2 regions of the Streptomyces sp. NPDC048295 genome follow, and region 2 is predicted to be linked to the other one. Evidence: riboswitches for the same ligand, from Rfam matches in the RefSeq annotation. Region 2 holds a riboswitch; the other holds the start of a gene.

Region 1 (6,779 bases), on a different contig from region 2:
GCCCGCGTTCGGCTGGATGGAGACCGCGTCGTACCCGGTGATCTCGGCGAGGCGCTCCTCCAGCTCGCGGATGAGAGTGAGGAAGCCCTCCGCCTGCTCGGCCGGGGCGAAGGGGTGCAGCGCGCCGAACTCGGGCCAGGTGATCGACTCCATCTCGGTGGTCGCGTTCAGCTTCATGGTGCAGGAGCCGAGCGGGATCATGCCGCGGTCCAGTGCGTAGTCCCGGTCGGCGAGCCTGCGCAGGTAGCGCAGCATCGCGGTCTCGGAGCGGTGCTGGTGGAAGACCGGGTGGGTGAGGATCTCGTCGGAGCGCAGCAGGCCCTCGGGCAGCGCCTCGGCGACGGTGGCGTCCAGCCCCTCGATGTCCCCGTCGGCGCCGAAGGCGGCCCAGACGGCGGCGATCTGCGTACGCGTGGTGGTCTCGTCGCAGGCGATGGAGATCAGGTCGGCGTCGACGAGCCGCAGGTTGACCCCGCGCTCGCGGGCGTCGGCGACGACGCCGGCGGCCTTGCCCGGGACGCGCACGGTGAGGGTGTCGAAGTGGGCGCCGGTCACGACGTCGATGCCGGAGGCGCGCAGGCCCTCGGCCAGGATCGTCGCGTAGCGGTGGGTGCGCCCGGCGATCGTCCGCAGCCCGTCCGGGCCGTGGTAGACCGCGTACATGCCGGCCATGACCGCGAGCAGCACCTGGGCGGTGCAGATGTTGCTGGTGGCCTTCTCGCGGCGGATGTGCTGCTCGCGGGTCTGCAGGGCCAGCCGGTAGGCCTTGTTGCCGTCCGCGTCGACGGAGACACCGACGAGGCGGCCCGGAAGGCTGCGGGCGAACTTCTCGCGTACGGCCATGAACCCGGCGTGCGGTCCGCCGAAGCCCATCGGCACACCGAAGCGCTGGGTGGTGCCGACCGCGATGTCCGCGCCCAGGTCACCGGGCGAGGCGAGCAGGGTCAGGGCCAGCAGGTCCGCGGCGACCGTGACGATCGCGCCCAGCTCATGGGCCTGCTCGATGACGGGCGCGATGTTCCGCACTTCCCCGGACGCACCCGGGTACTGCACCAGGACGCCGAAGACACCACGCTCGGCGATCTCCGCCGGGATGCCGTCGGACAGGTCGGCGACGACGACCTCGACACCGGTCGGCTCGGCGCGGGTCTCGATGACCGCGATCGTCTGCGGCAGGGCGTCGGCATCGATCAGGAAGACGCCGCCCTTCACCTTGCCGACGCGCCGCGAGAGCGCCATGGCCTCGGCGGCCGCGGTGCCCTCGTCCAGCAGGGAGGCGCCGGAGGTGGGCAGCCCGGTCAGCTCGGCGACCATCGTCTGGAAGTTGAGCAGCGCCTCCAGTCGGCCCTGCGAGATCTCCGGCTGGTACGGCGTGTAGGCCGTGTACCAGGCGGGGTTCTCCATGACGTTGCGAAGGATCACCGGCGGGGTGAAGGCGCCGTAGTAGCCGAGCCCGATCATCGGGGCCAGCACCTGGTTGCGGTCCGCGAGCGCGCGCAGCTCGGCCAGCACCTCGGCCTCGGTACGGGCGGCCGGCAGTCCGAGTGCCTCCGTGCTCTTGATGACATCGGGCACCGCGGCCGCGGTCAGCTCGTCCAGCGAGCCGTAACCGAGCTGGGCGAGCATCTTCGACTGCGCCTCGGCATCGGGGCCGATATGGCGCTGCTCGAACGGAATGCCCTGCTCCAGCTGGGAGAGCGGGGTGCGACGGGGGGTCATGGTGGAGGCCTCCTGGTCTGTCACGACCTGCGAGGGGCACCACGGCGCGGGTGCCCGAACGGCCTCCCCCTCTGTCATCTCGACCTGAGAGCTTCACCGGCGCGCCCTGCGGCGTACCGGCTTTCACCGTCGGTGAGGAAGGGACTCGCACCGGCACTCGGCCGCACGTGACCCGCCCTGCTTTCCAGAGTGACCTCGTCCGTGCGGTACGGGGGCCTGAGAGATTCCGGGGAGGATTTGCTCCTTCGGCGCCTTCGGATCAGCTCCGGAGGACTCTCCCGCACGGGGTCAGCGGCCATCACCAGCCTACCAGCGGGGGTCATGGCTGATTTCTCGAGTGGCCAACCACTCCGATCTGCCCTTTTGTAGTGCTTGTGGAGTAGCCGCGACCAGTGGGAGGGACCGTGCAGACCGACATCGATCCGCGCAGCCTGATCGGCCGCAAGGCGTTCGACCGCAAGGGCACCAAGATCGGGACCGTGGACGAGGTGTATCTCGACGACGCGACCGGAGTGCCCGAGTGGGCTGCCGTACGTACCGGACTCTTCAGCCGGGACGCGTTCGTCCCGCTGGAACCCAGCGAATTCGTGGAGGATTCGCTCCGCATCCCCTTCGACCGCGCGCTGATCAGGGACGCGCCCGATTTCGGCGTCGGCCGCCATCTCTCACCGGAACAAGAGCTCCAGCTCTACCGGCACTACGGTCTGGACTCCCTGTCCGGGCCGGCCGGCCCGGACAGGGACTTCGGCAGACTGGCCGGCCAGGACGAGTAGTCCACCGGGTCCTGCACCAGGGGCAGCGGGTCGGCGGTCCGGAGCTCCGGGTCGTCGATCCGGAACGTACGCACCCGTCCGGGCGCCGACTCGGGCTCCTCGAACCGCACCGTCACCCGGCCGACGCCGCTGCCCTGCACCCAGCCATGGCCGTATGTGTCATGGCGTACGTCGTGCCCGGCGGGCCAGCGCCGGTCAGCACGCTGTCCGGGGGTCTCCCGGTCCTCCGCTCCGGAATCGTCCGGTGGCCCGGCCGTGTCGTCCCCGGCCGGTGCCGCGGCTTCGGCCGCTTCCTCGGTCGCGGCCTGCTCACCGGCGGCCTGGGCGAAAAGATCCTCCTGCGTGTAGTCGGCGAGCCCCGTCACACCCACTCCCAGGAGCCGGACGCCTCCGGTGGTGTCCACGGCCTCCAGGAGGCGTGCGGCGGCCTCACGGACCACCGTGTGGTCGTCCGTGGGTCCACGGAGCGTCTCGGACCTCGTGAGCGTCGAGAAGTCGTACCGGCGCACCTTCAGCACCACCGTCCGACCGGACCGCCCCGCGCCCCGCAGCCGCTGGACGCACCGGTCGGCCAGTCGCTCGACCTCCGTCCGGATCCGCACCCGGTCGTGCAGATCGGCGTCGAAGGTGTCCTCGACCGACACCGACTTCGCGTCCCGCTCCGCGACCACCGGCCGGTCGTCGTACCCGAACGCCATCCGGTGGAGCGAGCTGCCGTGCGCCTTCCCCAGCAGGCGTACGAGCTCGTCCTCACCCGCCTCGACCAAGTCGTCGACCGTGGTCATCCCGGCACGGCGCAGATGGTCCGCCGTCGCCGGCCCGACACCGGGCAGGATCCGCACCGGCATGGGCGCGAGCAGGGCCCGTTCCGTACCCGGCTCGATGAGCAGCAGACCGTTCGGCTTCGCCTCCTCCGAAGCGATCTTGGCCAGCATCTTGGAACCGGCGAGTCCGACCGAGCCGGTGAGCCCGGTGACCGCTCGGATGGCCGTACGCAGCTGCTCACCGATCTCCAGTGCCGAAGCCGCGTCATCGGCCGTCCCACCGGCCTCCAGGTCGACGAAGGCCTCGTCCAGGCTGAGCGGCTCCACCAGCGGGGAGAGCCGCCCCAGGAGCGCCATCACCTGGTCGCTCACCGATCGGTAGAGCTGGAAGCGGGGCACCAGATACGCCGCGTTGGGTGCGAGCCGCCGGGCCTGCGCCATGGGCATCGCCGAATGCACCCCGAAGCGTCGCGCCTCGTACGACGCGGTGGCGACGACTCCGCGCGGCCCCAGCCCGCCCACCACGACCGGCTTGCCGCGCAGGCTCGGCTTCGCCGCCTGCTCCGCAGAGGCGTAGAAGGCATCCATGTCCAGATGCAGGATGGTGGGCGCGGCTCTCACATCAATCGATGCTGCCCTACGGCACTGACAATCACCGCGCCCCGGGGCCCGTGCGGCGGACCGGGGTCAGCCCGCGCGGTTGCGCCGCCGCGCGAGCTCATCGGTGGGGTTGTTCCCGATGAGGGTCTCGCCGGTGTCCACCCGCTCGCCGTGCAGCTGCGAGAGGGCGACGTCGACGTCCTGCCACACCACGCCCACCGCGATGCCGAAGACCCCCTGACCACCCTGGAGCAGGCTGACGACCTCGTCGGGCGAGGAGCACTCGTAGACCGTCGCCCCGTCGCTCATCAGCGTCATCCGCTCCAGGTCCTGGAATCCCCGGGCCCGCAGGTGCTGGACCGTGGTGCGGATGTTCTGAAGCGCCACGCCCGTGTCCAGGAAGCGCTTCACGATCTTCAGAAGAACGACGTCCCGGAAGCTGTAGAGCCGCTGCGTGCCGGACCCGTACGCGGGACGCACGCTCGGTTCCACCAGCCCCGTGCGCGCCCAGTAGTCGAGCTGCCGGTAGGTGATCCCGGCAGCCGCACAGGCGGTCGGCCCCCGGTAGCCGATGTCGTTGGCCGATGCCACTCCGCCCCCCGCCACCGCCGCCGGTTGAACCGGTTGCATGATGGTGTGGTCGGCTGTACTCCCCTGCTGCGGATACGGCCCACCCGCTGCCGTACCGTCGCCGCTGCTTCTCACGCCGACCTCCGTCCTTGACCTGCCATCTCGAAGGTAGGCAGTCACTCGGGGTGCGTCAACGATCGCCACACTCGGCACGCCGAGTGATAATCACCCTGAGGGTGGTTTCCCGTGCCTCATGAGCGGGAAAGGCTTGCCGAATGCGCTGACGGCGACCTCGAAGAACGGTCACTGACTGTTGGTACCGAAATCCTCCGGCGAGATCTGATCGAGGAACTCGCGGAACTTCTCCACCTCATCCTCCTGCTCGTCCGGGATGGCGATGCCTGCATCGTCGAGCACCCCGTCACTGCCGTAGATCGGCGTTCCGGTGCGCAGCGCGAGCGCTATGGCGTCGGAGGGCCGCGCGCTCACCTCGACTCCGCTGGCAAAGACCAGCTCCGCGTAGAAGACCCCTTCCCGGAGGTCCGTGATGCGGACCTCCGTGAGCTCCTGGCCTACGGCCTCGAGCACGTCCTTGAAGAGGTCATGGGTCAGCGGCCTGGCGGGAGCCATGCCCTGCTGGGCGAAGGCGATCGCAGTCGCCTCACCAGGACCGATCCAAATGGGGAGGTACCGGTCGCCTCCCACTTCACGCAGGAGCACGATCGGTTGGTTGGAGGGCATTTCCACCCGGACACCCACAACGTCGAGCTCGTTCACACAGCAACCCTAGGACGTGCCCGGCAGGTTTGGGTAGTCGGGCACCGACGTGATCAGTGGAGCCGGATGTGCAGAGCGCTCTGTACAAGGGCCGAATGAAGCCTCACGGACAGCTCCGCGAGCTCTTTCGCAGTGGCCTCCGCATGCGCTCTGGTCTGCGGATTCCGGTGCCGGCGCAGGGGCGCGACCACCTGCTCGATGAGCCCGACCTCGCGATCCGCGGCCGCGCGCATGGCACGCAGGTGACGCGGTTCCAGACCGAACCTGCCCAGATCCGCCACAAGCCTGGCAACGGTCACCATCTCGGCGTCGTAGCCGCCATCGGCGGTCGGAGCGACCAGGCCGTAAGACTCCCACTCGTCGAGGTCGCTCTCGGTGGCCTCGGCAGCAGCCAGCAGCTCGGCACGGCCGATCCGGGCCGCGGTGGTCCGTCCGGACTCCGCGGCCCAGCTGCCGTCGGCCAGGTCCCGCGGGCCGCCCCCGGACGGCAGGGCGGCCTGTTCACCACGGGCGAGGGCGTCCAGATGCTCCCGGATGACCTTCAGCGGGAGGTAGTGGTCCCGCTGCATGCGCAGCACCTGGGCCAGCCGCTCCACATCGGCACCACGGAACTTCCGGTAGCCGGAAGGGGTCCGCTGAGGCTCGACGAGTCCCTCGGCCTCCAGGAATCGAATCTTGGAGATCGTGACCTCGGGGAACTCGTCCCGCAGCCGCAGAAGCACCGTGCCGATGCTCATCGGGCGGTCGTCGGCGGTGGCGGTGCCGGCCACGGCACCGCCCGTCGGTGTTCTCAGCATGGACCTTCCCTGACGGGTCAGATACCGCGCTGGCTCGCGTAGAAGACCAGCCGGTACTTGCCGATCTGCACTTCGTCGCCGTTGGACAGGGCGACGGAGTCGATGCGCTCCCGGTTGACGTAGGTGCCGTTCAGGCTGCCCACGTCCCCGACCGTGAAGCTGCCGTCGGTCCCCCTGCGAAACTCCACGTGCCGCCGCGACACCGTCACGTCGTCCAGGAAGATGTCGCTCTGCGGGTGACGGCCGGCCGTGGTCAGCTCACCGTCCAGCAGGAAGCGGCTGCCGGAGTTCGGGCCCCGGCGCACCACCAGGAGCGCGGAGCCGAGCGGAAGGGCGTCGACGGCGGCCTGGGCCTCGGGCGAGAGCGACGGAAGAGCCGTCTGCCCGGTGGCCTCCGCCTCGTAGGCCTCAAGACCGGAGATGGAGATGGTGGAGGTCGTCTCCGAGGCACGCTCGGGTACCCCGCCCCTGAGCGGCGCACCGCAGTTGGAGCAGAAACGACTGGCCTCGGCGTTGCGATGGCCGCACCTCGTACAGACCGGCATGGACGAACCCTCCTGCCTGGGGGCGAACTCTCCACCCGAACTCGAGGTCGACGATTCTCCGAAACCTATGCGGCCGGGACCGGCAGGGTCAACAGACGACGCGCCGGAAGCTCCCGAATTGTCACTGCCCGTACCCGACACCTGATCCCGGAAGAGCGGGCGCTCCGTGGCCTGCTCGTCTCCCTGGCCATGGCGCGGTGCGCGATGGCGGGCAGCCTCGTCGCGAGCGCTCTT
Region 2 (6,779 bases):
ATCAGGGACTCCATCAGGCCCACCAGCGCCATGGCGAGCGCGTACGGCGCCACGGTCGTCAGCGTGTCCGTCGTGAACGGCACGTCGGGCAGTCCGGGCACCGGCAGCGCGGACGGCAGATCACCCCGGTCGCCCACGGTCGGGACGGCGATCCCGGCCGCGACGGTGACGGCGGTGAGGACGACGATGGAGACCAGCGGTGCCGGGACCGCCCGGGTCACCGCGGGGAAGAACACCATCAGCGCGATCCCGGCGGCGACCAGCGGGTAGACGGGCCAGGGCACGTCGTGCAGCTCGGGGACCTGGGCCATGAAGACCAGCAGCGCGAGCGAGTTGACGAAGCCGACCGTCACGCCGCGCGGCACGAACCGCAGCAGTTTCGCGACGCCCAGGGCGCCCAGGACGATCTGGAACACGCCGCCCAGGACGACCGCGGCGATCAGGTGGCCGAACCCGTGCTGGCGGTTGAGGGGCGCGAGCACCAGGGCGACCGCGCCGGTGGCGGCGGAGATCATCGCCGGGCGCCCGCCGACGACGGAGATGACCACCGCCATGGTGAACGAGGTGAACAGGCCGATCGCCGGATCGACTCCGACGATGACCGAGAACGAGATCGCCTCCGGGATCAGTGCCAGCCCGACCACGAGACCGGCCAGCGCCTCGGTGCGGAACACCTTCGGGGACAGCCAGGAGGGACGGAACCCGCGCGGCCGCGCGGCCGGGGAGAGTACGGAGGGGGACAAGAACGGGAAACCTGTCGTGCGGGAGGGAACGTGCGGTGGGACGGGGGCGGCCCGGGGCGCTCCCTCGGTGCCTGCTCGCTCAGCACTCGATGATGTTCACCGCGAGCCCGCCCCGCGCGGTCTCCTTGTACTTCACGCTCATGTCCGCGCCCGTCTCCTTCATGGTCTTGATGACCTTGTCGAGGGAGACCTTGTGGCTGCCGTCGCCGCGCAGCGCCATCTTCGCCGCCGTGACGGCCTTGACCGCGGCCATGCCGTTGCGCTCGATGCACGGGATCTGGACGAGACCGCCGACGGGGTCGCAGGTCAGGCCCAGGTTGTGCTCCATGCCGATCTCGGCGGCGTTCTCGACCTGCTCGGGGGTGCCGCCGAGGACCTCGGCGAGGGCGCCCGCGGCCATGGAGCAGGCGGAGCCGACCTCGCCCTGGCAGCCGACCTCGGCGCCGGAGATGGAGGCGTTCTCCTTGAAGAGCATGCCGATGGCCCCGGCCGCGAGGAGGAAGCGGACGACGCCGTCCTCCTTCTCCTCCTCGGTGGCCCCGCCGGCCGCGAAGTTCATGTAGTAGTGCAGCACCGCCGGGATGATGCCCGCGGCGCCGTTGGTGGGCGCGGTGACGACCCGGCCGCCCGCCGCGTTCTCCTCGTTGACCGCCATCGCGTAGAGGGTGATCCACTCCATCGCGTGGGCCTGCGGGTCGCCCTCGGCGCGCAGCTGGCGGGCGGTGGTCGCGGCGCGGCGGCGGACCTTGAGGCCGCCGGGCAGGATGCCCTCGCGGGACATGCCGCGCGAGACGCAGGCCTGCATGACCCGCCAGATGTCCAGCAGGCCCGAGCGGATCTCGTCCTCGGTGCGCCAGGCCCGCTCGTTCTCCAGCATCAGCGAGGAGATGGACAGGCCGGTGTCCCGGGAGAGCCGCAGCAGCTCGTCGCCGGTGCGGAAGGGGTGCTTCAGCACGGTGTCGTCGAGCACGATCCGGTCCTCGCCCACCGCGTCCTCGTCGACGACGAAGCCGCCGCCGACCGAGTAGTAGGTCTTCTCCAGGAGCAGGGCGCCCTCGCGGTCGAAGGCGAAGACCGTCATGCCGTTCGCGTGGTACGGGAGAGTTTTGCGCCGGTGCAGGATCAGCTGCTCGTCGGCGTCGAAGTCGATCTCGTGCATGCCGAGGAGGTTGATCCGGCCCGTGGCGCGGATCTGTTCCACCCGCTCGTCGGCGGACTCCACGTCGACGGTGCGCGGCGACTCGCCCTCCAGGCCGAGCAGGACGGCCTTGGGGGTGCCGTGGCCGTGGCCGGTCGCACCGAGCGAGCCGTACAGCTCGGCGCGTATCGAGGCGGTGTGGGCGATCAGGCCCTCGTTCTTCAGCCGGCGCGCGAACATACGGGCGGCGCGCATCGGGCCGACCGTATGGGAGCTGGACGGGCCGATGCCGATCGAGAACAGGTCGAAGACCGAGATGGCCACGGGTGACTCCTCAAGGGTTGGTAGACATCGTCGTCTGCCGGGTGGTGCGGTACGGGCCGGGCCGGGAGGCCCGAAGAGCGCGGGGCATGGGACGGGGCACCGCGCTCACTGTTCAGTGTGCGCGGTGCCCCGCCCCAACGTGTTGCCGGAATCTGTCCGGACTACTTCAGGCCGGGGTACAGCGGGAACTTCTCGGCCAGCGCGACGACGCGGGCCTTCAGGGCGTCCGCGTCGTAGGACGGCTTGAGCGCGGCGGCGATGATCTCCGCGACCTCGGTGAAGTCCTCGGTCCGGAAACCGCGGGTCGCCAGGGCGGGCGTACCGATGCGCAGACCGGAGGTGACCATCGGCGGACGCGGGTCGTTCGGGATGGCGTTCCGGTTGACCGTGATGCCCAGCTCGTGCAGCCGGTCCTCGGCCTGCTGGCCGTCCAGCTCGGAGTTGCGCAGGTCGACGAGGACCAGGTGGACGTCCGTACCGCCGGACAGCACGGAGACACCGACCTCGGTGACGTCCGGCTGGACCAGGCGCTCGGCGAGGATGCGGGCGCCGTCCAGGGTGCGCTGCTGGCGCTCCTTGAACTCCTCGGTCGCCGCGACCTTGAACGAGACCGCCTTGGCCGCGATCACGTGCTCCAGCGGGCCGCCCTGCTGGCCCGGGAAGACCGCGGAGTTGATCTTCTTGGCGAGCTCCTGCGTCGACAGGATGACGCCACCGCGCGGACCGCCGAGGGTCTTGTGCGTGGTGGTCGTGACGACATGGGCGTGCGGCACCGGGTTGGGGTGCAGGCCCGCGGCCACCAGGCCCGCGAAGTGCGCCATGTCGACCATCAGGTACGCGCCGACCTCGTCCGCGATGCGGCGGAAGGCGGCGAAGTCCAGCTGACGCGGGTACGCGGACCAGCCGGCGACGATCAGCTTCGGCTTGGACTCCTTGGCCAGACGCTCGACCTCGGCCATGTCCACGACGCCGGTCTCGTCGACGTGGTACGGGACCACGTTGTAGAGCTTGCCGGAGAAGTTGATCTTCATGCCGTGGGTCAGGTGACCGCCGTGGGCCAGGTTCAGGCCCATGATCGTGTCGCCCGGCTTGAGCAGCGCGAACATCGCGGCGGCGTTGGCCTGCGCACCGGAGTGCGGCTGGACGTTCGCGGCCTCGGCGCCGAACAGCGCCTTGATGCGGTCGATGGCGATCTGCTCGACGACGTCGACGTGCTCGCAGCCGCCGTAGTAGCGGCGGCCGGGGTAGCCCTCGGCGTACTTGTTGGTCAGGACGGAGCCCTGGGCCTCCATGACCGCGACCGGAGCGAAGTTCTCCGAGGCGATCATTTCGAGGGTGGACTGCTGGCGGTGGAGCTCGGCGTCGACAGCGGCGGCGACGTCCGGGTCCAGCTCATGGAGGGAGGAGTTGAGAAGCGACATCAGGTGGTCCCTTGGGGTCTTTAGTTGCCGGAGAACTCGGTGTACTCGTCGGCGGAGAGCAGGTCCACCGGCTCCTCCGCGACGCGTACCTTGAACAGCCAGCCGCCTTCGAAGGGAGCGGAGTTCACCAGCGACGGGTCGTCCACGACGTCCTGGTTCGCCTCGGTGATCTCGCCGGTCACCGGGGAGTACAGGTCGCTCACCGACTTGGTCGACTCCAGCTCGCCACAGGTCTCGCCCGCGGTCACCGTGTCACCGACCTCGGGGAGCTGGGCGTAGACGACGTCGCCGAGGGCGTTGGCCGCGTACTCGGTGATACCGATCGTGGCCACACCGTCCTCGACGGCCGACAGCCACTCGTGCTCCTTGCTGTAACGCAGCTGCTGGGGGTTGCTCATGACCTGAATTCTCCTGTACGCGGGGGAGTGCTGATGAACGGTGGTCTTACGGTGTGAGACGCGACTGCGTCACTTCTGGCGCTTGTAGAACGGCAGCGCCACGACCTCGTACGGCTCGTGGCTGCCCCGGATGTCCACTCCGACGCCCTCGGTACCGGGCGTGGCGTGCGCCGCGTCGACGTACGCCATGGCGATCGGCTTGCCCAGGGTGGGCGAGGGGGCGCCCGAGGTGACCTCGCCGATGACCTCGCCGGCGGCGACGACCGGGAAGCCGGCGCGCGGCACCCGGCGGCCCTCGGCGACGAGCCCGACCAGCTTGCGCGGCGGTGCGGTCTCGGCGCGCCCGGCGGCGGCCTCAAGGGCCTTGCGGCCGACGAAGTCGCCCTCCTTCTCGAACTTCACGACCCGGCCGAGACCGGCGTCGAACGGGGTCAGCGCCGTGGTCAGCTCGTGCCCGTACAGCGGCATGCCCGCCTCCAGGCGCAGCGTGTCGCGGCAGGAGAGCCCGCACGGGATCAGGCCGCGGGAGGCGCCCGCCTCGGTCAGCGCCTTCCAGAGCTGCTCGGCGTGGACGGGGGCGACGAACAGCTCGAAGCCGTCCTCGCCGGTGTAGCCGGTACGGGCGATCAGCGCGGGGACACCGGCGACGGTGCCGGGCAGACCGGCGTAGTACTTCAGGCCGTCCAGGTCGGCGTCGGTGACGGCGGCCAGGATCGCGGGGGACTCCGGGCCCTGGACGGCGAGCAGCGCGTACGCGTCGCGGTCGTCGCGCACCTCGGCGTCGAAGCCCTCGGCCCGCGCCGTCAGCGCGTCCAGCACGATCTGGGCGTTGCCGGCGTTGGCGACCACCATGTACTCGGTCTCGCCCAGCCGGTAGACGATCAGGTCGTCCAGGATGCCGCCGTCCTCGGCGCAGATCATCGTGTAGCGGGCGCGGCCCACGGCGACCGTGCCGATGTTGCCGACCAGCGCGAAGTTCAGGAAGGCCGCGGCCCCGGGACCGGTGACGGTGATCTCGCCCATGTGCGACAGGTCGAAGAGACCGGCCCGGGTGCGCACCGCGTTGTGCTCGTCGCGCTCGCTGGCGTACCGCAGGGGCATGTCCCAGCCCGCGAAGTCGGTCATGGTCGCGCCCAGCGAACGGTGTAGGGCATCGAGGGCGGTGAGGCGTGGGGCGGTGCTCATGGATATGACTCCCGGGGCATGACGACGAGGACGATCCCTCCCCATCTGTCATCGGAACCTGAGAGGTTCGCCGAGAGCCCCGGAGGGGTTCGGCTTGCACCTTGGGTGGAGCCGCGAAGCGGCCCGCTTTTCAGATCTGCCTCATCCACGCGGTACGGGGCCTGAGAGATTCAAGGGAGGAACTTGCTCCTTCGGCGCCCGGCACACGAAGTGACCGGAACTCTCCCGCGCGGATTCAAGCGGCCTTTATGCAGTTGGCCGGGTCATCATCGCACGCATCGCGCCGGAGTGGAGCCCCGGTCCCCCGTGGGAAATCAACGGCGTGGACGGTTGTGCCGCATTACCTTTTCTTTACACTTCAGGGGCATACGTGGGGTGAGCCGACAGGGGGAGGGCGATGACGTTGCAGCGGTACGCGACGACGGCAGGGGTCGCGCACGGCGCGATGCCCGCACAACCGGGGGTCCCGGCGCGGGAGGCGTCCGGCGTGCACGCGCCCGTGGTGCGGGATCTGCGGGAGCGGTCCGGGCGCAGCCCGAGCGGCCTGCGCTTCGCACCGGGCGACGTGGTGGTGGTCTCCGGGCTGCCCGGCAGCGGGAAGTCGACGCTCATCAGGCGGGCGGTGACGACGGCGCACGCCGTCGACTCCCAGGACACCCGTGACCGCTGGGCGCGGATCATGCCCCGCTTACTTCCGTACGCCCTCTACCGCCCGCTCGTCCGCGCCGCCCACTACTGGGGGCTGTGGCGGGTGCTGCGCTCCGGGGAGTCCGTCGTCGTCCACGACTGCGGGACGCAGGCGTGGGTCCGCGGCTGGCTGGCCCGTGACGCCCGGCGCCGGGGCCGGGTCCTGCATCTCGTCCTGCTCGACGTCACACCGCAGACCGCCAGGGAAGGCCAGCGCGAGCGCGGACGGGGCGTATCGGGATACGCCTTCGCCCGGCATCGCAGAGCCGTGGGCAGGCTGCTGCGGGCGGCCGAGACGGGCCTGCTGCCGCACGGCTGCGCTTCGGCGGTGCTCCTGGACCGGGAGGCGGCGGGACGGGTCGGCCGGATCGCCTTCACGGACCGCAGGCCCGGGGCCGGGCGTTAATCTTCTGCCGGAAAGCGTGGGCGACGAGGGGGAGCAGTGGACATCCCGGCACAGGTCCGGTCCCATCCGCAGGGCGGATGGCCGGCCAATGAGCTCGAAGAGGTACTGACGGCCTCGGTGGGCGTCCCGGAGGCGGGCGGACGGCTCGTCGAGGTGCTCGGACGCAGCCAGGTCTGGGTGCCCCTGCCCAACGGCGGCGGACCCGACTCGGCGGACCTGGACCTGCCGACGCTGGAGATCGAGGGCGCCGCGTACGTCCCCGTGTTCAGCTCCGAGCAGCAGTTCCTCGCCTGCGTCGGCACCCAGCTGTCCTTCACCGTCGCGCCCGCCCGTGACTTCGCCCGCGGCCTGCCCCCGCAGCTCGGCATCGCCGTGAACCCCGGCGGCGCGGTCGGGATGCCGCTGCCGCCCCCCGCCGTGGCCGAACTCTGCCGGGCCGGACGTACCCCGCTGGACGGCCCGGACGGCGGCGGCAGG

The links. A riboswitch is a leader RNA that binds a small molecule or an ion and turns the genes downstream of it on or off. The one in region 2 is predicted to bind glycine.
Region 1: linked by a shared signal. The riboswitch ahead of gcvP (aminomethyl-transferring glycine dehydrogenase) and the one ahead of gcvT (glycine cleavage system aminomethyltransferase GcvT) in region 2 are both predicted to bind glycine.

The regions. Positions count from the first base shown of each region.
Region 1 is NZ_JBEZLL010000036.1:65,653-72,431, forward strand. Features, by position in the region: gene gcvP (aminomethyl-transferring glycine dehydrogenase) at 1-1,719, opposite strand, end outside; glycine riboswitch at 1,914-2,010, opposite strand; gene AB0D53_RS36630 (PRC-barrel domain-containing protein) at 2,124-2,492, shown strand; gene AB0D53_RS36635 (DNA polymerase IV) at 2,417-3,877, opposite strand; gene AB0D53_RS36640 (MerR family transcriptional regulator) at 3,944-4,561, opposite strand; gene AB0D53_RS36645 (bifunctional nuclease family protein) at 4,730-5,203, opposite strand; gene AB0D53_RS36650 (MerR family transcriptional regulator) at 5,257-6,000, opposite strand; gene AB0D53_RS36655 (FHA domain-containing protein) at 6,018-6,779, opposite strand, start outside.
Region 2 is NZ_JBEZLL010000040.1:63,908-70,686, reverse strand. Features, by position in the region: gene AB0D53_RS38080 (SulP family inorganic anion transporter) at 1-743, opposite strand, end outside; gene AB0D53_RS38075 (L-serine ammonia-lyase) at 823-2,205, opposite strand; gene glyA (serine hydroxymethyltransferase) at 2,367-3,626, opposite strand; gene gcvH (glycine cleavage system protein GcvH) at 3,647-4,024, opposite strand; gene gcvT (glycine cleavage system aminomethyltransferase GcvT) at 4,094-5,209, opposite strand; glycine riboswitch at 5,350-5,447, opposite strand; gene AB0D53_RS38055 (AAA family ATPase) at 5,607-6,302, shown strand; gene AB0D53_RS38050 (enhanced serine sensitivity protein SseB) at 6,339-6,779, shown strand, end outside.